4 regions of the Microbulbifer sp. ABM4_008 genome follow, and region 1 is predicted to be linked to each of the others. Evidence: predicted binding sites of a transcription regulator. Region 1 holds the regulator's gene; each other region holds the start of a gene.
The links. Region 1 encodes LexA, which represses DNA repair genes until DNA is damaged. Its sites were predicted from a motif close to ACTGTNTNTANANACAGT; they were not measured.

Region 2: a site for LexA is predicted at 1,928-1,945, ahead of ruvC (crossover junction endodeoxyribonuclease RuvC). Genes of this name have one in related genera too.
Region 3: a site for LexA is predicted at 3,329-3,346, ahead of ACYX4J_RS13275 (YebG family protein). Genes of this name have one in related genera too.
Region 4: a site for LexA is predicted at 2,725-2,742, ahead of imuA (translesion DNA synthesis-associated protein ImuA). Genes of this name have one in related genera too.

The regions. Positions count from the first base shown of each region.
Region 1 covers NZ_CM149970.1:1,799,890-1,804,468, reverse strand. The annotation lists gene nagZ (beta-N-acetylhexosaminidase) at 1-319, opposite strand, end outside; gene ACYX4J_RS07915 (TetR/AcrR family transcriptional regulator) at 353-982, opposite strand; gene ACYX4J_RS07910 (LOG family protein) at 1,266-1,904, opposite strand; gene lexA (transcriptional repressor LexA) at 2,065-2,670, shown strand; gene ACYX4J_RS07900 (hypothetical protein) at 2,734-2,991, opposite strand; gene ACYX4J_RS07895 (DUF6586 family protein) at 3,346-3,837, opposite strand; gene topA (type I DNA topoisomerase) at 3,841-4,579, opposite strand, start outside.
Region 2 covers NZ_CM149970.1:4,156,700-4,161,278, forward strand. The annotation lists gene ruvB (Holliday junction branch migration DNA helicase RuvB) at 1-689, opposite strand, end outside; gene ruvA (Holliday junction branch migration protein RuvA) at 713-1,324, opposite strand; gene ruvC (crossover junction endodeoxyribonuclease RuvC) at 1,382-1,909, opposite strand; gene ACYX4J_RS18055 (YebC/PmpR family DNA-binding transcriptional regulator) at 2,060-2,803, opposite strand; gene aspS (aspartate--tRNA ligase) at 2,909-4,579, opposite strand, start outside.
Region 3 covers NZ_CM149970.1:3,102,907-3,107,485, reverse strand. The annotation lists gene ACYX4J_RS13290 (amidohydrolase) at 1-1,048, shown strand, start outside; gene ACYX4J_RS13285 (amidohydrolase family protein) at 1,045-2,346, shown strand; gene ACYX4J_RS13280 (MAPEG family protein) at 2,492-2,887, shown strand; gene ACYX4J_RS13275 (YebG family protein) at 2,972-3,271, opposite strand; gene ACYX4J_RS13270 (LysE family translocator) at 3,573-4,190, opposite strand; gene ACYX4J_RS13265 (DUF924 family protein) at 4,190-4,579, opposite strand, start outside.
Region 4 covers NZ_CM149970.1:1,021,069-1,025,647, forward strand. The annotation lists gene ACYX4J_RS04465 (error-prone DNA polymerase) at 1-358, opposite strand, end outside; gene ACYX4J_RS04470 (Y-family DNA polymerase) at 441-1,946, opposite strand; gene imuA (translesion DNA synthesis-associated protein ImuA) at 1,968-2,675, opposite strand; gene dcd (dCTP deaminase) at 2,881-3,450, shown strand; gene ACYX4J_RS04485 (BaiN/RdsA family NAD(P)/FAD-dependent oxidoreductase) at 3,484-4,579, shown strand, end outside.

The DNA.
Region 1 (4,579 bases):
ACTCTGCGGCCAGCAGCCACCCCACATCCTGCAACTGCTCGTTACTGGCGACAGCACTGAGAGCCTGCATTGAGGGTATTCGCGTAAAGTCATCGCGAAACCGCTGAACCCTGCCACCCTCCTGATCTACCGCTAGCAGGATCTCTGGTCGCACCGCACGGATGGAGTTAACCAATTGGATAAGCTGCTGGCGATCCCGATAGTTTCTCGCAAAAAAGATCAGCCCGCCCACCATCGGATGCCGAAGTAACTCACAGTCTTCCTCGGTGAGTTCAAGCCCCTCGATATCCACCATGACCGGTCCGGGTGGTAAAGACATATTAAGTTCCTTATCGATTTAAGAGTGCGCCCACTAATTATCAACCTTCAACATGGCCGAAGCAGCGGGTACCAATCGCTCAAGAGTCTGGGTCAGGGTACTGTCAGAACCGAAATCCTCCCGCAGGATAGCCTCAATCGCATCGTGGCTCGACAGTGTGAAAATGGTCGCTCCCAGCATAAAGTAGAGGCGCCAATAGAAAGTTTCTGGGTCCAAGCCCGGTAACGCTTCAGCCAGCAGTCCGGCAAAACGGCGGTAAGTATCCCCGTATCGAGATACGATAAATCGACGCAAATGCCCCTGGAACTGGGTATAGGCCAACCCTAAAAGACGCATAAATCGCTGTGGATCCTTTCCCTCCAGCCCAAGGCTTCCCAACCCAACTCGATACAGGCATTCGATCAGCTCCTCCACCCCCAGGGGCTGCCCCAGGGCAATACGGCGATCAAGCTCTTCTTCCAGAGCGTTAGTGAAAGGCGTTAAAAAGCGTTCAAATACCGCCTGTATCAATTCTTTCTTGGAGCCGAAATGGTAGTTAACTGCCGCCAGATTAACCCCGGCCGTGCTCGTAATTGTTCTCAATGAGGTTTCAGGAAAACCCCGTTCGGCAAACAGCACTTCCGCTGCATCGAGTATCCGGCTGACCGTATCTATCTGGCTCATAAGTATCAAACCACCATTTAAAACATACGTTTAATCGACGCCAGAGTAGCACATTCTCGTTGATCTAGAGCCCGCCAGCTAAGCTCTCCACTCAGCAAGGTACAAGAGTAAAAATAACAGGGAAAAGTATGTCAGGCGGTAAGATCAATACTGCTGGAGTTGATCTCCCGCCAACTTGAGCAAGTACGCCACCCCACCAGCCGACATAGCCTTTTAGTCCGGGGGCAGCTTTAACAAAAATAACTTTGAAAATTTTTTCGGTATTTTAAGATCACCCGAATAATTATTCTTTCACCTGCATATATTTCATAATCAGGGCCGCAGCCTCCTCCACACTATCAACGATATGAAAAAGGTCGAGATCACTGGCATCGATACAATCGCGCTCTAACACTGTATCTACCAACCAATCGTACAACCCACTCCAGTAACGCTTACCTACCAACACAATTGGGAAACGCCGCACTTTCTGCGTTTGCACCAAGGTAAGAGCTTCAAACAACTCATCCAACGTGCCGTAGCCACCGGGAAGTCCAACGAATCCAAGTGCGTGTTTTACAAACATAAATTTCCGTACAAAAAAATATCGGAAGTTCAAACTGATGTCCTGATATGGATTTGCCGCCTGTTCAAAAGGCAGTTCTATGTTTAGCCCAATTGATGCGCCGGGCTGCCCGAAAGCCCCTCGGTTACAAGCCTCCATCAGCCCCGGCCCACCACCGGTAATCACGGGGATCCCTTCAGCCGCGAGCAACTCTCCCAACTTTACCCCCTGCTGATATTCAGGACTATCCTCTGTAAATCTCGCCCCTCCAAACACTGTCACTGCACCACCTAAGGCTATCAGCCGCTCTATCCCATCTACCAATTCAGACTGAATACGAAGCACTCTCCAGGCTTCCGGCATTTTTGCATCCAACATTATTTTTCCCTCTTTGTCAGTTCCTTCAACGCTTTCTTCTCTCCTTGCTTTCTCCATCAATGTAGCAGCTCACAAAGACTAAAACCTGAGGATTGCGCGAACAATAAATCTGTATATAATTCCAGCAACTGTATATAAATACAGAAAACTAGGTAAATCTATGACCAATCTCACCGCTCGTCAGTCCCAGGTTCTCGACCTGATCAAGTCCTACCTGGATGAAACAGGCTACCCGCCAACGCGGGCAGAAATTGCCCAGGAGCTCGGCTTCCGCTCACCCAATGCCGCCGAGGAACACCTGAAAGCGCTCGCCAGAAAAGGCGCCATTGAGATGGTTGCCGGCGCTTCCCGAGGCATTCGAATTCCGGATCACCAATCCGGCTTGCCGATTGTGGGTAGAGTAGCTGCGGGGAATCCCATACTCGCCAGCGAACATATTGAAGATTATTGCGACTTGCCCGCGAGCTTCTTCCATCCCCCCGCAGATTATTTGTTGAGGGTACACGGTATGAGTATGCGAGATGCGGGCATTCTCGATGGAGACTTGCTGGCAGTGCAAAAGACCGAGCAGGTGCGCAATGGCCAAATCGTGGTTGCCCGTATCGATGATGAAGTCACTGTGAAGCGCTTTCGCCGCAAGGGAAATCAGGCAACCGTTCAGTTGCTACCTGAAAATGATGACTTTGAGTTAATTCAAGTCGATATGAGAGATAAGAACTTTGTGATTGAGGGATTAGCCGTAGGGGTTATTCGCCAAACGCCTTAAGCCCCTAAAAACGACAACAGCGGCCATTGGCCGCTGTTGATAAGACTCGAACTAACGCTGATGTTAGTGAATAGTATGATTTACCGGCATTAAATCATCTTCTTCCTCGAAGTAACCAGCCTCAAGATCGTCTAGATTTTGTACGGCTTCAATGCCCGCTTCCAACATAGCCCTTGCCACAGCAACCTTGTTCTTGCGCAGAAACTGAAGGCTTTCTGCAGAAAAAGAAATGCTTACCAAAGGGTCCTCTTTATGGCCAGCACGACGCAAAGCTACATCGCCATTAGCCAGCTCGATTATTTCAAAAGTTTCGGAGGACATTCGCTTTTCCTTCACGGCACAACAGTTTGCGCCCAGTGTACCACAGGCTTGCGATAAGTTTCATTCATCCAATTTGAGGGCTTCTGGCTCCTGACTTTCGAGGCAGTCTATTACCAGTACGCTATATCAAAGAATTACCTAAACCACTCAAGAGATCACAAGAGAAAAGTGAATTGCTTTGCACGTTGCACCTGTTGCGGGTTATGTCGAGTGGGCCACAACTACTCTATTGTGACTCACTCAAAGGACAGCGGACTTTCCCGCAGAGGTGCGCCTAATATCAACAACCTTCAAAATTCGCAGGAATATTACGAATCTATTCAGAAGTTCACCGAGGTCGAGTAAGCGTATTAGTTAACACTCATCCAAGTGAGCGCGCTGCCTCACCACCAACTCACTCAGAGAACGATGCCACTGAAGCAATAACTCTTTGGACAAAGGTGCAAACTCGGGCTTGGCAACTTCGTTGTGTAGCGGGATTAAATTAACCTGTTGCTGTTTTTCATCAGCACCCACAGATATTTTCTGCTGCTCTTCCCAGGCGTAAAGCATATGGGATAACCAACTCTGCGGATCGCCGACCAGGCCGGACAGCTCATTGGCCTCCGCACTAGCCCTACCCTGAACGCCCAGCGCATCAATGATCAACTGCGGAGACTCCGGTTCAAATCCCAGCTGAAGCTGGGCGGCCTGCTCTGCAAGAAAAGCCCGATAGGCCTTGCACAACTGCATCAACGCTGCCTCTTCCAGCGCATCGCGCTGGAGAGGCAAGTCCCACGGCTGTTGCAGCAACAGCTGGCTCTTGCGTAGAGCCGAAGTGACATGAATCGTGTAAGAGTTACTCATTACCTACTTCTTTGCCGCTGTCTTTTTAGCTGCCGGTTTCTTGCGCTTGGCAGCAGTGCTCTTGGTGGAGGCCTCTACTTTCCAACCACCATCGCGATAAAAAGCACGCCAACCGGTCGCCTTGCCCTCTTCCTCAGATTGAACATATTGCTCCTGGGTTTTGCGGCTAAATCGAACTACGGTATCCCGCCCACTGTCATCTTGAGTCGGTGCAGAGAATAGGAAGCTGTATTTTGGATCGATCTCACTCTGGTGAGGCAGCAGCTCTTTAACCAGGGGCGCACGGGTCTCACGGTTTTTCGGGAACTGGCTGGCAGCCAGGAATAGACCCGAGGCACCATCGCGTAGGATATAGTGATCCTCCACTTTGATACAGGCCAATTCCGGCATGGGAACCGGATCCATTTTCGGTGGCGCCGGCTGCCCATTTTTCAGCAGCTTGCGGGTGTTTTTACAGTCTTCATTGGTACAGCCGAAGTACTTGCCAAAGCGACCAGACTTCAACTGCATATCACTGCCACACTTATCGCACTCAATAATGGGGCCGTCATAGCCTTTAATTTTAAAAGTGCCCTGCTCAATCTCGTAGCCATTGCAATCCGGGTTATTGCCACAGATATGCAATTTACGCTGCTCATCTAACAGGTAGCTATCCATAGCCGTGCCGCACTTGCCGCAGCGGCGCTTCTCCCGCAGCAACCTGGATTCAGCTTCCTCGTCCTTATCCGCATCGACCGCCTCA
Region 2 (4,579 bases), 2.4 Mb from region 1:
AGCAGGCGGTTGGCTATTCGGGGGGTACCCCGAGCGCGACGAGCAACTTCGAGAGCACCACCTTCATCCATCTCCACTCCCATCAGGCCAGCGGAGCGACGGACAATACTGGTGAGATCCTCAACGTTGTAGAACTCAAGCCGCTGGACGATGCCGAAGCGATCCCGCAGTGGCGAGGTAAGCAGGCCCGCCCTCGTGGTGGCTCCCACCAATGTGAAGGGTGGCAGGTCTAGCTTAATCGAACGCGCCGCAGGCCCTTCGCCGATCATAATATCCAGCTGGTAATCTTCCATCGCCGGATACAGTACCTCTTCCACATGGGGGCTGAGGCGGTGGATCTCATCGATAAACAGCACATCCCCCGGCTCCAGGTTGGTCATCAACGCAGCCAGATCGCCAGCCTTCTCCAATACCGGGCCCGAGGTGGTCTTAATGGCCACTCCCATTTCGGCGGCGATGATATTTGCCAGGGTGGTTTTACCCAGCCCCGGCGGTCCGAATACCAGGGTGTGATCCAGGGCCTCTTTGCGCAGCTTGGCAGCCTGAATAAAGATCTCCATTTGCTCCCGCACCACTGGCTGACCCACATAATCATCCAGGGTTTTGGGGCGCACGGCGCGGTTGTACTGCTCTTCCTGGCCCGAGGGGCCCACAGGCTCCGGTGCCACCAAACGGTCGGCTTCGATCATTGCAACAACTCCAGGGCCTCAGCTTAAGCGGGGGCCATTCCCTTAAGGGCCAGGCGAATCAAAGTTGCACTATCGGCATCCGGCTGCTCCTTGCTGGCGCGGGCCACCATTTTGCTGGCTTCAGTGGGCTTGTAACCCAAAGCCGCCAGGGCGCTCTCCGCTTCACCGGTGTGATCCACCTTGGGCTCGGCAGCAGCGGCCATCAGGGGGATATCGTTGGCGTCGCCAAAATCCGGGGTCAGTTTATCCCTCAACTCCACAATCAGGCGCTCGGCAGTCTTTTTACCGACGCCGGGGACTTTGACCAGCGCCGCTACATTATCCTCCGACACACAACGGGCCAGGGCAGCGCCGTCCAGCCCGGATAAAATAGCCAGGGCCATCTTGGGACCCACTCCACTCACCTTGATCAGGGTGCGAAACAATTTGCGGTCCCCATCGCGAATAAAACCATATAACTGCTGGGCAGTTTCGGATACCGCTAAATGAGTGTGCAGCTGTACCGGCTGCCCCAGTGCGGGCAGTTCAAAAATTGTGGTCATGGGTGCGAGCACTTCATAGCCCACCCCCTGTACATCCACCAACAACAGAGGTGGCTGCACTGCGGCCAGGGTACCGCTCAATCTTCCAATCATGTGTTATTCCAGGTTTATATTGTCTGCGCCCTTTACGGGGCCAATTCTACCAGCCGATCACACGCTCAGGCGGCCGCGACGAAAACGACTGCGCGCACCGCCAGCGGTAAATACCAGGGTTTGCTCGGTATGCATATGACACAGAGCCACGGCCAGCGCATCGGCGGCATCCTCCTGGGGCGACGCAGGTAGGGACAGCAGGGTTTTCACCATGTGCTGGACCTGCAATTTATCCGCTCCTCCGTTGCCGACCACTGCCTGCTTCACTTTGCGAGCTTCATATTCGGCTACTGCCAGACCGCTATTTGTCCCAGCTACAATAGCTGCCCCCCGGGCCTGTCCCAATTTCAGGGCGGAGCCGGCGCTCTTGGACATAAAAACATTTTCAATTGCCATCTGAGCAGGCTGGTATTGCTGGGCAATCTGGCTCACTGCATCAAAAATCAGTTTGAGACGCTCAGGCAGGGGACCTTCGGGAATACGAATCACCCCGCTGGCCACATAGCGAGCCTTGCCCCGCTCCACATCGATAATTCCATAGCCCGTTTTTCGCGAGCCGGGGTCAATACCCAGGATTCGGGTCAAAAGGCAGCTCCCCAAATATCTGTATGTTTATATAGTGGTGGGAGTGTCCCAAGGTGAACAGGAAGCGTCAAGGGAGGGGGAGTAAGAAGGGCTTGAAAAGATAAAAAACCAGAGGCGGGACAGTAGCCGCCTCCAGTTACGGAACCGGCTTTAGCCCAGCTCCTCCATCACCTCTGCCGGAATATCCGCATTGGTGTAAACGTTTTGCACATCATCCAAGTCTTCCAGCATCTCGATCAGAGCGAGTACTTTTTCAGCACCGTCTTTATCCAGCGGAATCGTGGTGGACGGAATCATGGCAATTTCGGCACTGTCCGGGGTAAAACCAGCTGCAACCAGGGCGTCCTTAACCGTCAGGTAGTCCTGGAATTCAGTGGTAACTTCAACACTGCCGTCATCGTTGGATTCGATATCCTCAGCCCCGGCTTCGAGAGCTGCGTCCATCAACGCATCTTCATCCACTCCGGTCTCGTAGAACATCTGACCTTTGCGGGTAAACAGATAGCTAACGGAACCGTCGGTACCGAGGTTGCCACCGCGCTTGGTGAAGGCGTGACGCACTTCAGCCACGGTGCGGTTGCGGTTGTCAGTCAGGCACTCCACCAGGACCGCTACACCACCAACGCCGTAGCCCTCGTAAACTACGGCTTCGTAGTTTTCACCATCCGCATTGCCGGCGCCACGGGCGATAGCTTTGTCGATGGTGTCGCGCTTCATATTGGCGCCCAAAGCCTTATCGATAGTGGCGCGCAGCGCCGGGTTATCGTCCGGATTTGGCCCCGATTTGGCGGCTACCGTCAACTCGCGAATGATCTTGGTAAAGACCTTGCCCCGCTTGGCATCCTGAGCTGCTTTGCGGTGCTTAATATTGGCCCATTTACTATGTCCGGCCATTTTCCGTCTCTCTTCAGTCAGTGCGTAGGATGGGCCAAAGAGCGAAGCGAATCGCCCATCACTACGATTGGATGGGCCCGCTTCGCTCGGCCCATCGGGGAAAAATCAGCTGATTTTCTCTTCTTTTTGTCGCAGGCGAATACTCAGCTCACGCAGTTGTTTCGCATCTACAGCACCCGGGGCATCTGTCATCACACAGGCGGCGCTCTGGGTTTTCGGGAAAGCGATAACATCGCGAATAGAGTCACTGCCGGTCATCAACATCACCAGACGATCCAGGCCAAAGGCCAAGCCACCGTGGGGCGGCGCACCGTATTTGAGTGCATCCAGCAGGAAGCCGAACTTCTCGCGCTGCTCTTCAGCATCGATACCCAGGATGCGGAAAACCGCTTCCTGCATCAACTGGTCGTGGATACGAACAGAACCACCGCCCAGCTCGGTGCCGTTAAGCACCATATCGTAAGCGCGGGAAAGTGCTTCAAGCGGATTCTTTTCCAGCTCTTCCGGGGTACAGGAAGGCGCAGTGAAGGGGTGGTGCAACGCAGTCAGGCTGCCGTCGTCATTTTCTTCAAACATCGGGAAGGCGACAACCCACAAAGGCGCCCACTCGCTGGTGTACAGATCCAGGTCTTCACCCAGCTTGCAGCGCAATGCACCCAGAGCTTCAGAGACAATCTTGGCCTTGTCCGAGCCGAAGAAAAGAACATCACCGTCTTCCGCTTGCAGGCGATCGAGAATGGCTGCACGGGTTTCAAGCGTCAGGAATTTAACGATTGGCGACTGCAGACCATTTTCCAGGTCAGAGCGATCGTTAACCTTGATGTACGCCAGGCCCTTGGCGCCATAAATACCGACAAATTTGCCGTAATCGTCCAGCTGCTTGCGGGTCAGTTTCTTACAACCGCCAGGTACTTTAATCGCGGCAACACGTCCCTTCGGATCATTGGCCGGCCCGGAGAATACCTTGAAGTCCACCTCGGTCATCAGGTCCTTGATCTCCACCATCTCCAACGGAATACGCAGGTCCGGCTTGTCGGAACCGTAGCGCAGCATCGCCTGGTAGTGGGTCATGCGCGGGAATTCACCCAGATCAACACCCTTAAGCTCTTTAAACAGCTTGCGAACCATGTTCTCGGTGATCGACATGATTTCCTCTTCATCGAGGAAGGAGGTCTCAATATCGATCTGGGTAAATTCAGGCTGGCGATCAGCGCGTAAATCCTCATCGCGGAAACACTTAGCGATTTGGTAGTAGCGATCGAAACCAGAAACCATCAGCAACTGCTTAAACAGCTGTGGTGACTGTGGCAGAGCGAAGAACTTGCCCTCGTGAGTGCGGCTCGGCACCAGGTAATCCCGGGCACCTTCTGGGGTGGCGCGGGTCAGGATTGGGGTCTCGATATCGAGGAAGCCGTGCTCATCCAGGTAATTGCGGATTGCGGTAGTCAGCTTGGAACGAAAATACAGGTTGTTCTGCATTTCGTTGCGGCGCAGATCCAGATAGCGGTATTTCAAGCGGATATCTTCACCCACTTCGGTGTGCTCATCCAGCTGGAAAGGCACTGTCTCAGCAGTATTGAGGATCTCCAGCTCTGTACCGTAAACCTCAACTTCACCGGTCACCATATTGGGATTCACGGCCTCTGGGGCACGGGCGCGCACACGACCTGTCACTTTAAGCACATATTCGCTGCGCACGCGATCGGCCATCTCGAAGTGTTCGGCCGCATCGGGGTCGAACACCACCTGTACAATTCCCTCGCGGTCGCGCAGGTC
Region 3 (4,579 bases), 1.3 Mb from region 1:
GGCTCCGGGGATTGAATCTTCCCAGGATGGCAATGAGATGACCTCGCCAAACACTGCCCAGGTTTGGTCGGAGCACTCTGTCTGGACCCAAGACCCCCAGTTTCCCTTGGCTCTTGCCGGTGGTGTAACAACCCTGCAAATCCTGCCGGGCTCGGCCAACTTGTTTGGCGGCCGCAGTGTCACCCTGAAAAATGTACCCGGCCGCAGTGTTCAGGATATGAAATTCCCCGGTGCTCCCTACGGCTTGAAAATGGCCTGTGGTGAAAACCCCAAGCGGGTTTACGGTGGTAAAGGTAGCTCTCCCTCAACTCGAATGGGTAACGTCGCCGGTTATCGCGATGCTTGGATTAAGGCGAGTGCCTACAAGCAGGAGTGGGCGGATTACGTTGAGAACGGAGGGGATGAGCCCAAGCGCGACCTGCAGATGGAAACTCTGGCGGGCGTACTCAATGGAGATATTCTCGTTCATAATCATTGCTACCGCGGTGAGGAAATGGCGGTAATGATGGACGTTGCCAAGGAGTTTGATTTCAAAATTTCCACTTTCCACCACGCAGTGGAAGCTTACAAGGTTGCTGACCTGCTGGCTGAAAACAATGTTTGTGCGGCAATGTGGGCTGATTGGTGGGGCTTTAAGCATGAGGCCTACGATATGACCGAGGCCAATATCGCCATTGTGGATCAAGCCAAAGCCTGCGCAATGATTCACTCGGACTCCGGTGTTGGCGTACAGCATTTGCACGAGGAGACCGCGAAGGCAATGACTGCAGGACAGCGTGCGGGCTTCGATATTCAGCCAAAGGATGCAGTGGTTTGGATGACCTTGAACCCCGCCAAGGCTCTGGGTATTGCCGATCAAACTGGCAGCCTTGAGAGCGGCAAGATGGCGGATATCGTTGTTTGGTCCGGCAGCCCCTTCAGTGTTTACACCCATGTAGATCAAGTTTTCATCGATGGGGAATTGATGTTCGATCGCGCGGACAAGAAACGTCAGCCACGCACCGATTTCGAGTTGGGTATTCTCGATGCAGAGGGAGAGCGACTGTGAGAAAAGTAGCTGTTTATTGTGCGCTGGCCCTGGGGTTGATGTCAGCCGCTGGCCAGGCAGAGACCATCCTGATCAAGGGTGGCAAGGTACACACCTTGGCGGGGCAGGGCAGCCTGGAGTCCGCAGATATTCTGGTTGTGGATGGCAAGGTCCAGCAGGTAGCCCCCTCACTGGAGGTGAATGCAGATCAGGTAATTGATGCGCGCAACAAGGTGGTGACGCCCGGTGTGATAGCGCCCATTTCTGAACTGGGGTTGGTCGAGATCAGTGCGGCCAGCGCCACCAATGATCACCAGGTGACCGGTGACAGTATCGGTAGTGCCTTCAATCCGGTACCTGCTTACAACCCTAAGTCCACCCTGATCCCATTCAACCGGGCGGGTGGAGTCACCAGTGCCGTTGTTTCACCGGGAATCAGCACTTGGGACAGCGGTGCAATCGATGCTCAGCAGATATTTGCAGGGCAAAGTTTTGCCATCAAGTTGAATGGTGAATTTGATAGCGTCGAAGCAAAGAATGTTGCGCAAAAAGCTTATCTGGGAGAGTCCGGTGGCGAGCTGGCCGGTGGCAGCCGTGCCAACGCTTATGCCAAGGTGGAGAGTGCTCTGCGTGAAGCTCAGGAGTATCGTGATAATCGCGCAGCGATTCACCGTGGAGAGTGGCGAGAGCTGGATTACGATCTGGCAGATCTGCAAGCTCTGCAGCCTGTGATCGATGGCAAGGAGCCTTTGATGGTAACTGCCAACCGGGCCAGTGATATCCTCGCGGTATTAGAACTGGGTGAAGCCTTCAAGGTGAAGCTCATTATAATCGGTGCAGCTGAGGGCTGGATGGTTGCCGATAAACTGGCGCAAGCACAAGTGCCTGTTGTGATCGATGCAATCAACAACATTCCAGCATCATTCTCAAGTTTGGGCGCACGCCTGGATAATGCTGCACTTCTGGCCAAGGCTGGGGTGACGGTAGCTATCAGTGGCCCAGATATGGTGGCTAGCCACAACGTTTACCTCTCGCGCCAATCGGCGGGCAACGCTGTAGCCCATGGTATGCCTTATGAGGAAGCGCTAAAGGCAATCAGTAGCAATGTTGCTGAGATTTTTAACCTTGAGGGCGGTACGTTGGAGAAGGGCGCGGTTGCGGATATTGTGATCTGGAGCGGTGATCCCCTGGAAGTTACCAGCTACGCTGAGCAGATCCTGATTGAGGGTGAGAATCAATCCCTGGTGAATCGCTCAACGCGCCTCAGAGATCGACACCTCAAGCCCGCAAAGGGCCATGAATTTGGTTACAAGCACTAGTATGCAAAGAGCGGGCTTCTAGCCCGCTTTTCTTTTTCCGCCTATTGATCTGAAAGGTCCATTGGCTTGTACAGGATTTGTGTGGCGGAATACTTGCTTTCGGGGATATATTCCCTGGCCAGATTGATAAGAACAAGGAAAAAACATGGCGAATATCACAGCACTCTACACCGGCCTCTGTGCGCTTCTGATTATTTACTTGGCATTCAGGGTAGTCGAGTTTCGTCGCACAAAGAAAGTGGGAATTGGAACCGGAGATGATCGTTTCAATGAGATTAGGGTGCGAGTTCACGCTAATGCGATTGAGTACACTCCGATAGCGTTGCTTCTGTTGCTGGCTGCAGAGTTGGGCGGTTTGCCTGCACTGTGGTTACACCTCTTCGGGGCGCTCTTTTTTATCTCACGGGTATTTCATGCCTATGGACTGACCAAGGGCAAAGGCGGGCTGCACTTTGGGCGCTTCTGGGGAACTTTAATCAGCTGGGTCGTTATCGTTGTGTTAGCGGTCATTAACATTGCTAATGCCGTAATTAATCTTTGAAGTTTATTGGTGAGGCTCAGTATGAGCCCCACGCAAAAAAGCCCGGTAGAACCGGGCAGAGTACAGGGATGAATCTATAAGCGTTTACTGATTGGCGGCGAGCGGAGTTACGCGATCATCTTCGCTCTCCTGCACCATGTTTTCGTCTTCTTCGAGTAGTACTTCAGGCTTCCCTTTACAGGCTTTAGCCAGGGCATCGCGGCGTTTGGCCAACAGCAGGCCGATCTCTTCGCCCACTTGCTCATCAATGCTGTCGATGTGGCGCTCAATCAGCGACGTGATATTAGCTGCGAGCTCCAGCATCTTATCGTGTTCTTCAGCGTCTTTTTTGTTGTCGAACATTGCTCCGTCTCTATCGCATTTCCAAACAGCTACTACGGCCATCGTGTGCCTCCCAATCGTCTATTAGACTGTCCACTTAGTTTGTATGCCGCTACCCTAACTGTATAAATATTCAGTGTCAACGATGCGGTGAAGAAAGGGCTCTATGCGGTCAAAAAACCAGCAGGTGCGATGATTGGTCCGCCATTAAGCGTGAACACTGTCATAATGTGCATACAGCCAGACGCATTCCCCCCGGGGCGACTGGCTGTCTTCACATCATTTAACAGGCCCGCTTGCGGGCCTGTTTTTTATTTGGGTGTGGTGAAACTGAGGTAGTGAAGGTTTCTGCAGGCCTGTGGCTTTAGATGCTAAGGATCAGCCGGGCAGCCAGTCCTATCAGTAAGATCCCGAAAACCTGTTGGATGCGATGGCCAATATGCTTGCTGACCAGCTGGCGTTTACGGCTGGCGTGAACCGCCAGGGCAACGATGCAGTACCAAATTGCATCCACTCCTGAAACCAGCGCCGCCATGCCCAGCTTGGTGCTCAGGGCTTGCTGTTCTGACACAAACTGGCTGAATAGGGCGGTGAAAAATACAGCGATCTTGGGGTTGAAGAAGGCAACACCAAAACCTTGAGCGATAGAGCGCTTCAGGCTCTGGTGAGGAGGTTGTACGGTTGCAGTACTGGTACCCGGTGCGGGCGCACTGAGGGCTTTCCAGCCCAGGTAGACCAGCATTGCTGCACCGGCCCACTGCAGAATGTTAAATAGAAGAGGAGAGCTAGTAATCAGCACCGCCAGGCCAAATGCGGTAAGAATTGCGTATATAGCGACCCCGGCTCCGTGAGCAATAGCACTGGCCAGGCCTTGCTGTAGGCCTGAGGAGGCGCTGCGTAAGACGATAAGAAGACTCGGTCCCGGAGACATAGCGCCGAGGGCACAGATCCCCGCGAGAGATAACCAACTGAGTAAATCCATTATTTAAAGCCGCCCCCTTGAGCCAGCCATTCTTTTTCTGCTTGAGTGGAAGTGCGACCCAAAGCCGCATTGCGGTGAGGGAAGCGCCCAAATCGCTCGATGACCTCTTGATGGGCAAGGGCGTATCGATAATGAGTGTCGAGATAGGGCGAGGCAATTTTGTCTTCTGCGAAGGTTTGCTGCAACTGCCGAAAGTAGTCTACCGAGCGCTGCTGGGTCACGAGGTCTTCGCTGTGCTCTAGCGGCATGCCCAGGAATATCTGCTGGTAGAGCCCAAGATTCGGGGCCTCTCCGCGCTGAATCAGTGACATCGTAATTGCCAGAGCCCGGGAGTCTGCAGCGAATGCCTGGCTGGTGCCCCGGTAAATGTTTCTGGATAATTGGTCACA
Region 4 (4,579 bases), 780 kb from region 1:
CCAGGTCACTTTGATAAGTAATGTAGGTTCCTTTTTCCGCTCTTAAGCGTGATTTTGAAATTAACTGGCATAGCTCGCTATAGGCAGTTTTGTCCGGAGCCAGTAGAACTATTTCTATGTTGTTATGGAGCCGGAAATAACTGCCAAAAATTAGTTTAAACTCGGGATTTTTAGAGTCTGTAGACTTGATGGTTTCAAGTTCTTTATAGGCTCTAACGGCTCCGGAAAGGGAACATTCATCGGTGATAGCAAGGGCTGTATATTGCAGGTTGTAAGCAGTTTGGACTAATTCCTGCGGATGCGATGCCCCCTGCAGAAAAGAAAAGTTGCTTTGACAAAAGAGTTCGGCGTACCTCATGCTGATTCTCTCGGCGTCTATCTGTTGATTGTGATGGGATTTGGGTTTTGGTGAAGATCAGTATTAAGAAAGGGGTTTAGGCTTAGCTATAAACGCCATGTAAAAACCACTCTTCGGTTGTAAGATCCTGAAAGACCCAGTAGAACTCATCTCTTTTATTTTTTGCGATATAGTAATCCCGCCCGTGACGCCCGTGCTGCCACCAATAGCCATCAATTCGCTCTGGCCCCTGTAATAGGTGTAGCTCTCCCTGATAAAATAATTTGTGTTCGCTACTTTCCAGTTTGGTTGGATGAGCTAATAGCCAGTTGGGGCGCGGTGCTTGGATGGGCTTAATTTGCTGTCCCTTAGCGTTACTTTTAATTATCAGGGTATCTGTATTTTGCCAGGCCTGCTCTGGTAGGTAGCTTTCTTTTAGGGCAATTCCCGAGAGTGCTTGATGACCGAGGCGGGCTTTTAATTTGTCTAATAGCTGTTGATTGCGTTTATGTTGGCTGCCTTCAGCAAATAAATCTTCATCCAGTGATCCCTGCTCCAAGGGGATTAAATGCTTGCAATTTAAGCTAATGGACTGCACTGGATGATCAAGAGTTACTCTTTCCATTTGCAGCTTGGTTAGTGCTATTAGGCGTTGAGGATCCAACTGCGGAGTGGAGAGTTCTACGGTTATTTCCTGAGATTTATTTTGGCCGAAATCCATATGCCAATTTAACTGTTGTGTGTAGAGCTGGCGTCGCTGCAACTGGGAGCATAATTCCCTTAGTAGGCGACCGATAGGAAATAGCAGTTGTTCGCTATTATCCAAGGGGCTGGGGAAAAATAACTCGCTGCGGAATTGTGCAGGGGGCTGATAACTACAGACTGGATCTTGGCGAGTTCCGTTCAGGCGTGCCAGGTAGTCCACAAATGGGCGACCAAAACGAGAGCCTACCTCAGAGAGTGGAATAGCGAGCAGCTGGCTTACTCGCTTGATACCACATGCGTAGAGCTTGGAAATAGTTTTGTTGTCGCAACTAAGGAGCTTGGATGGGGCAAAGCTAATCCACTGTCTCCACTGCTGAGGGCTGGGCGGAGAATCTGATTGCGCAAGCCAGTGCCGGTGTTCGGTCAGTTGGCTTAGCATATGAGCTGCACTGGGGCTGTGGCCGAGGCCCATCAGGCTGTGGATTCCCATCTGCTCAAGCTCATCGCTCAGCTGCTGTATCAATGCCTTGAAGCCACCGCTGGCCTTTAGGCAGCCGCTCAGCTCCAGGTAGAGGTGGGCGGGAGTGCTCTCACCATTGCTCATAGGCCCTGCGGACTGAGGTGATACAAGTGGTGTAAAGCTGTATGCCCACTGGGCCAGTTGCTGTAACTCTTGTTGTTCCCGCTGGGAATCGCGTTGTAGCAGCTGTAAATCTGCACAGAGAGCAGACGCAGTGGCAATACTGAGTCCGGTCTCAACGCCGCATTGGGATGCCGCTGGGTTTCTATCAATCACCAACTGTTTTTCAACCACAACTTGGGGTAGAGCCTCTTCTCCTTGTTGCTGAGCGCGGGTCAGAACTTCTAACGGAAGCCTGGGGAATTGAATACAAAGCCATAGCATGGAGCTACCCCTTGAAACCGTTCAGTGCATAGGTTGGTCCCGTCGGACCAGTTTTGCTGCTCTTGCCAAATAGAGGTTTTGGCCAGAGTTTCCACCCAATTGTTTTAAAAGCCTTAGCACCAGCTCTCCTTCCCTGGGTGTGAGCTGTAGGCGCAAGCTCGCGGGTGAGGGGTTTGCTGTTTCACACTGAGGGCGAAAGTGGAAGTGCAGACAGTCCCCATTGCGGGCAGCGAGCTGCAGGCGGCGAAGATCTTTATGGTTCAGGGATTGCCGCCCCTGCCAGCTGAGTAAGGCACCACAGCTTCCGGACTGTAGGGACTGCTCGATCGCCCAGAGAGTATCCTTGGGGCCTCGGGGGTGCAGGATCAGCAGGTTCTCAAGGCGGATACCACTGTTGGCCAATGAGGGCGCATAGGGGATATGGGGTGGATTGATCAGTATGACCATTTGCCCCCTCTGAGTGAGGCCTGCCAGGGCCGGTAGTATTAAGGTGAGTTCACCGATACCCATCTGGTCCATGAGTAGCTCAGTAGTGGCCCCTCTTGGCCAGCCGTGGTTCGCTAGGAGGGCATCGAGGCTTGGATAACCACTGGCGATGCCGTTTCGCTGTCGTCGGGGTTCATTCGCTGCTTGCCAGATGTCGGCTCTGGTGAGTAACTGTGCCAGTTTCTGGTGTTTTGCCTGGCTTTCTAACTGATTGTTTTCTATGAAGTTTTCTGCGCTGCCCACGATTCCACCACTGAATTTTAGTCCGATCTGGCCACTGTCTTCGTCTTAATCTGTATGTGTATACAGTGATACTGTTAATTTATACAGTATCTATCCAGTGGCAACAAGTGAGAATTCATTGGATAGGCACTTTTTTGCACAGCCTAAACCGGCTATGATTCCGCCTCTTTAATTGAGCACTAATTATTCTATTCAGGGGGACGGAGTGAGTATCAAGTCCGACAAGTGGATTCGCCGCATGGCAGAGCAGCACGGTATGATTGAGCCTTTTGAGGCTGGTCAGGTGCGTCATAACGATAATGGCGATCGACTCATCTCCTATGGCACCTCCAGCTATGGCTACGATGTTCGCTGTGCTCGTGAATTTAAGATTTTCACCAATGTTCACTCAGCGACAGTTGATCCCAAGACCTTCGATGAAAACAGCTTTGTGGATGTTGAAGGCGACCACTGCATTATTCCGCCAAACTCCTTTGCCCTGGCGCGTACGGTGGAGTATTTCCGTATCCCGCGCTCTGTATTGACGGTTTGCCTGGGTAAATCCACTTATGCCCGTTGCGGTATTATCGTCAATGTGACGCCACTGGAGCCGGAGTGGGAAGGTCATGTGACTTTGGAGTTCTCCAACACCACTAACTTGCCCGCGAAGATCTATGCCAACGAGGGCGTGGCACAGATGCTGTTCTTCGAATCCGATGAAGTTTGTGATGTGTCCTATGCCGATCGTGGTGGCAAATACCAGGGCCAGCGCGGCGTTACCCTGCCTCGCACCTGATCACCGATCTTACTGCAGTACTATTTCCTACCTATGACAGAGGTTTCTACCAGCCAGCTACCGGAAAGCGTCGATGTATTGGTCATTGGCGCTGGGGCAGCTGGACTAATGTGCGCGGCTACAGCGGGCCAGCGCGGGCGCAACGTGTTGGTCCTGGACCACGCCAACAAAGTCGGAAAGAAAATCCTGATGTCTGGTGGTGGCCGCTGCAACTTTACCAATCTCTACACCAGTGCAGAGAACTTCTACAGTAATAACCCCCATTTTTGTAAGTCCGCCTTGGCTCGCTATAGCCAGTGGGACTTTATTGCACTGGTGGAGAAGCACGGGGTTGCCTACCACGAGAAAACCCTCGGTCAGCTCTTTTGCGACAATAAATCAAGGGATATTGTCGACTTGTTACTAACGGAATGCCGTGCGGCCAAGGCACAGATCCGCACGCGCTGCAGCATTACTCAAATTCAAGCTCTGGGGCAGGGGTATAAGGTCGAAACCAGTATGGGGACGGTTACCTGTGAATCCTTGGTCGTGGCTACTGGAGGCCTTTCTATTCCCACCATGGGGGCGAGCGGGTTTGGCTATGAGATCGCTGAGCAGTTTGGGCTTGATTTAGTCCCAACTCGAGCAGCGCTAGTGCCATTCACCCAGCATAAACGGCAATTGGAGCGTCAGGGTACCTTGCCTGGAACCTCCCTTTCAGTGACTGCTTCTTGCGCTGAAGGTAGTTTCCAGGAGCAGATGCTGTTCACTCACAGGGGACTGAGTGGGCCAGCGGTTTTGCAAATTTCCAGCCACTGGCGAGAAGGTCAAATGGTAATATTTGACTTGGCTCCAGAGAAAAATCTGGCAGAGTGGTTACCGCTGCGCCGACAACAGAGCCCGGATGGCCACTTACACAGCGTTTTGGCTGAGGTTTGGAGCAAAAAGTTAGTACAGTTTTTCCTGCAGCGAGCGCAAATTGTTAGCCGCCCCCTAAAACAGTTTGGGGAGGGGGAGTTACAGCAAGCTGGGGAAAAGTTACAAAGCTGGAAATTGGTACCGGCGGGCACTGAGGGATATCGCACTGCTGAGGTAACATTAGGTGGAGTCGATACTGCACAGGTCTCTTCCCGTACTATGGAATGTAAAA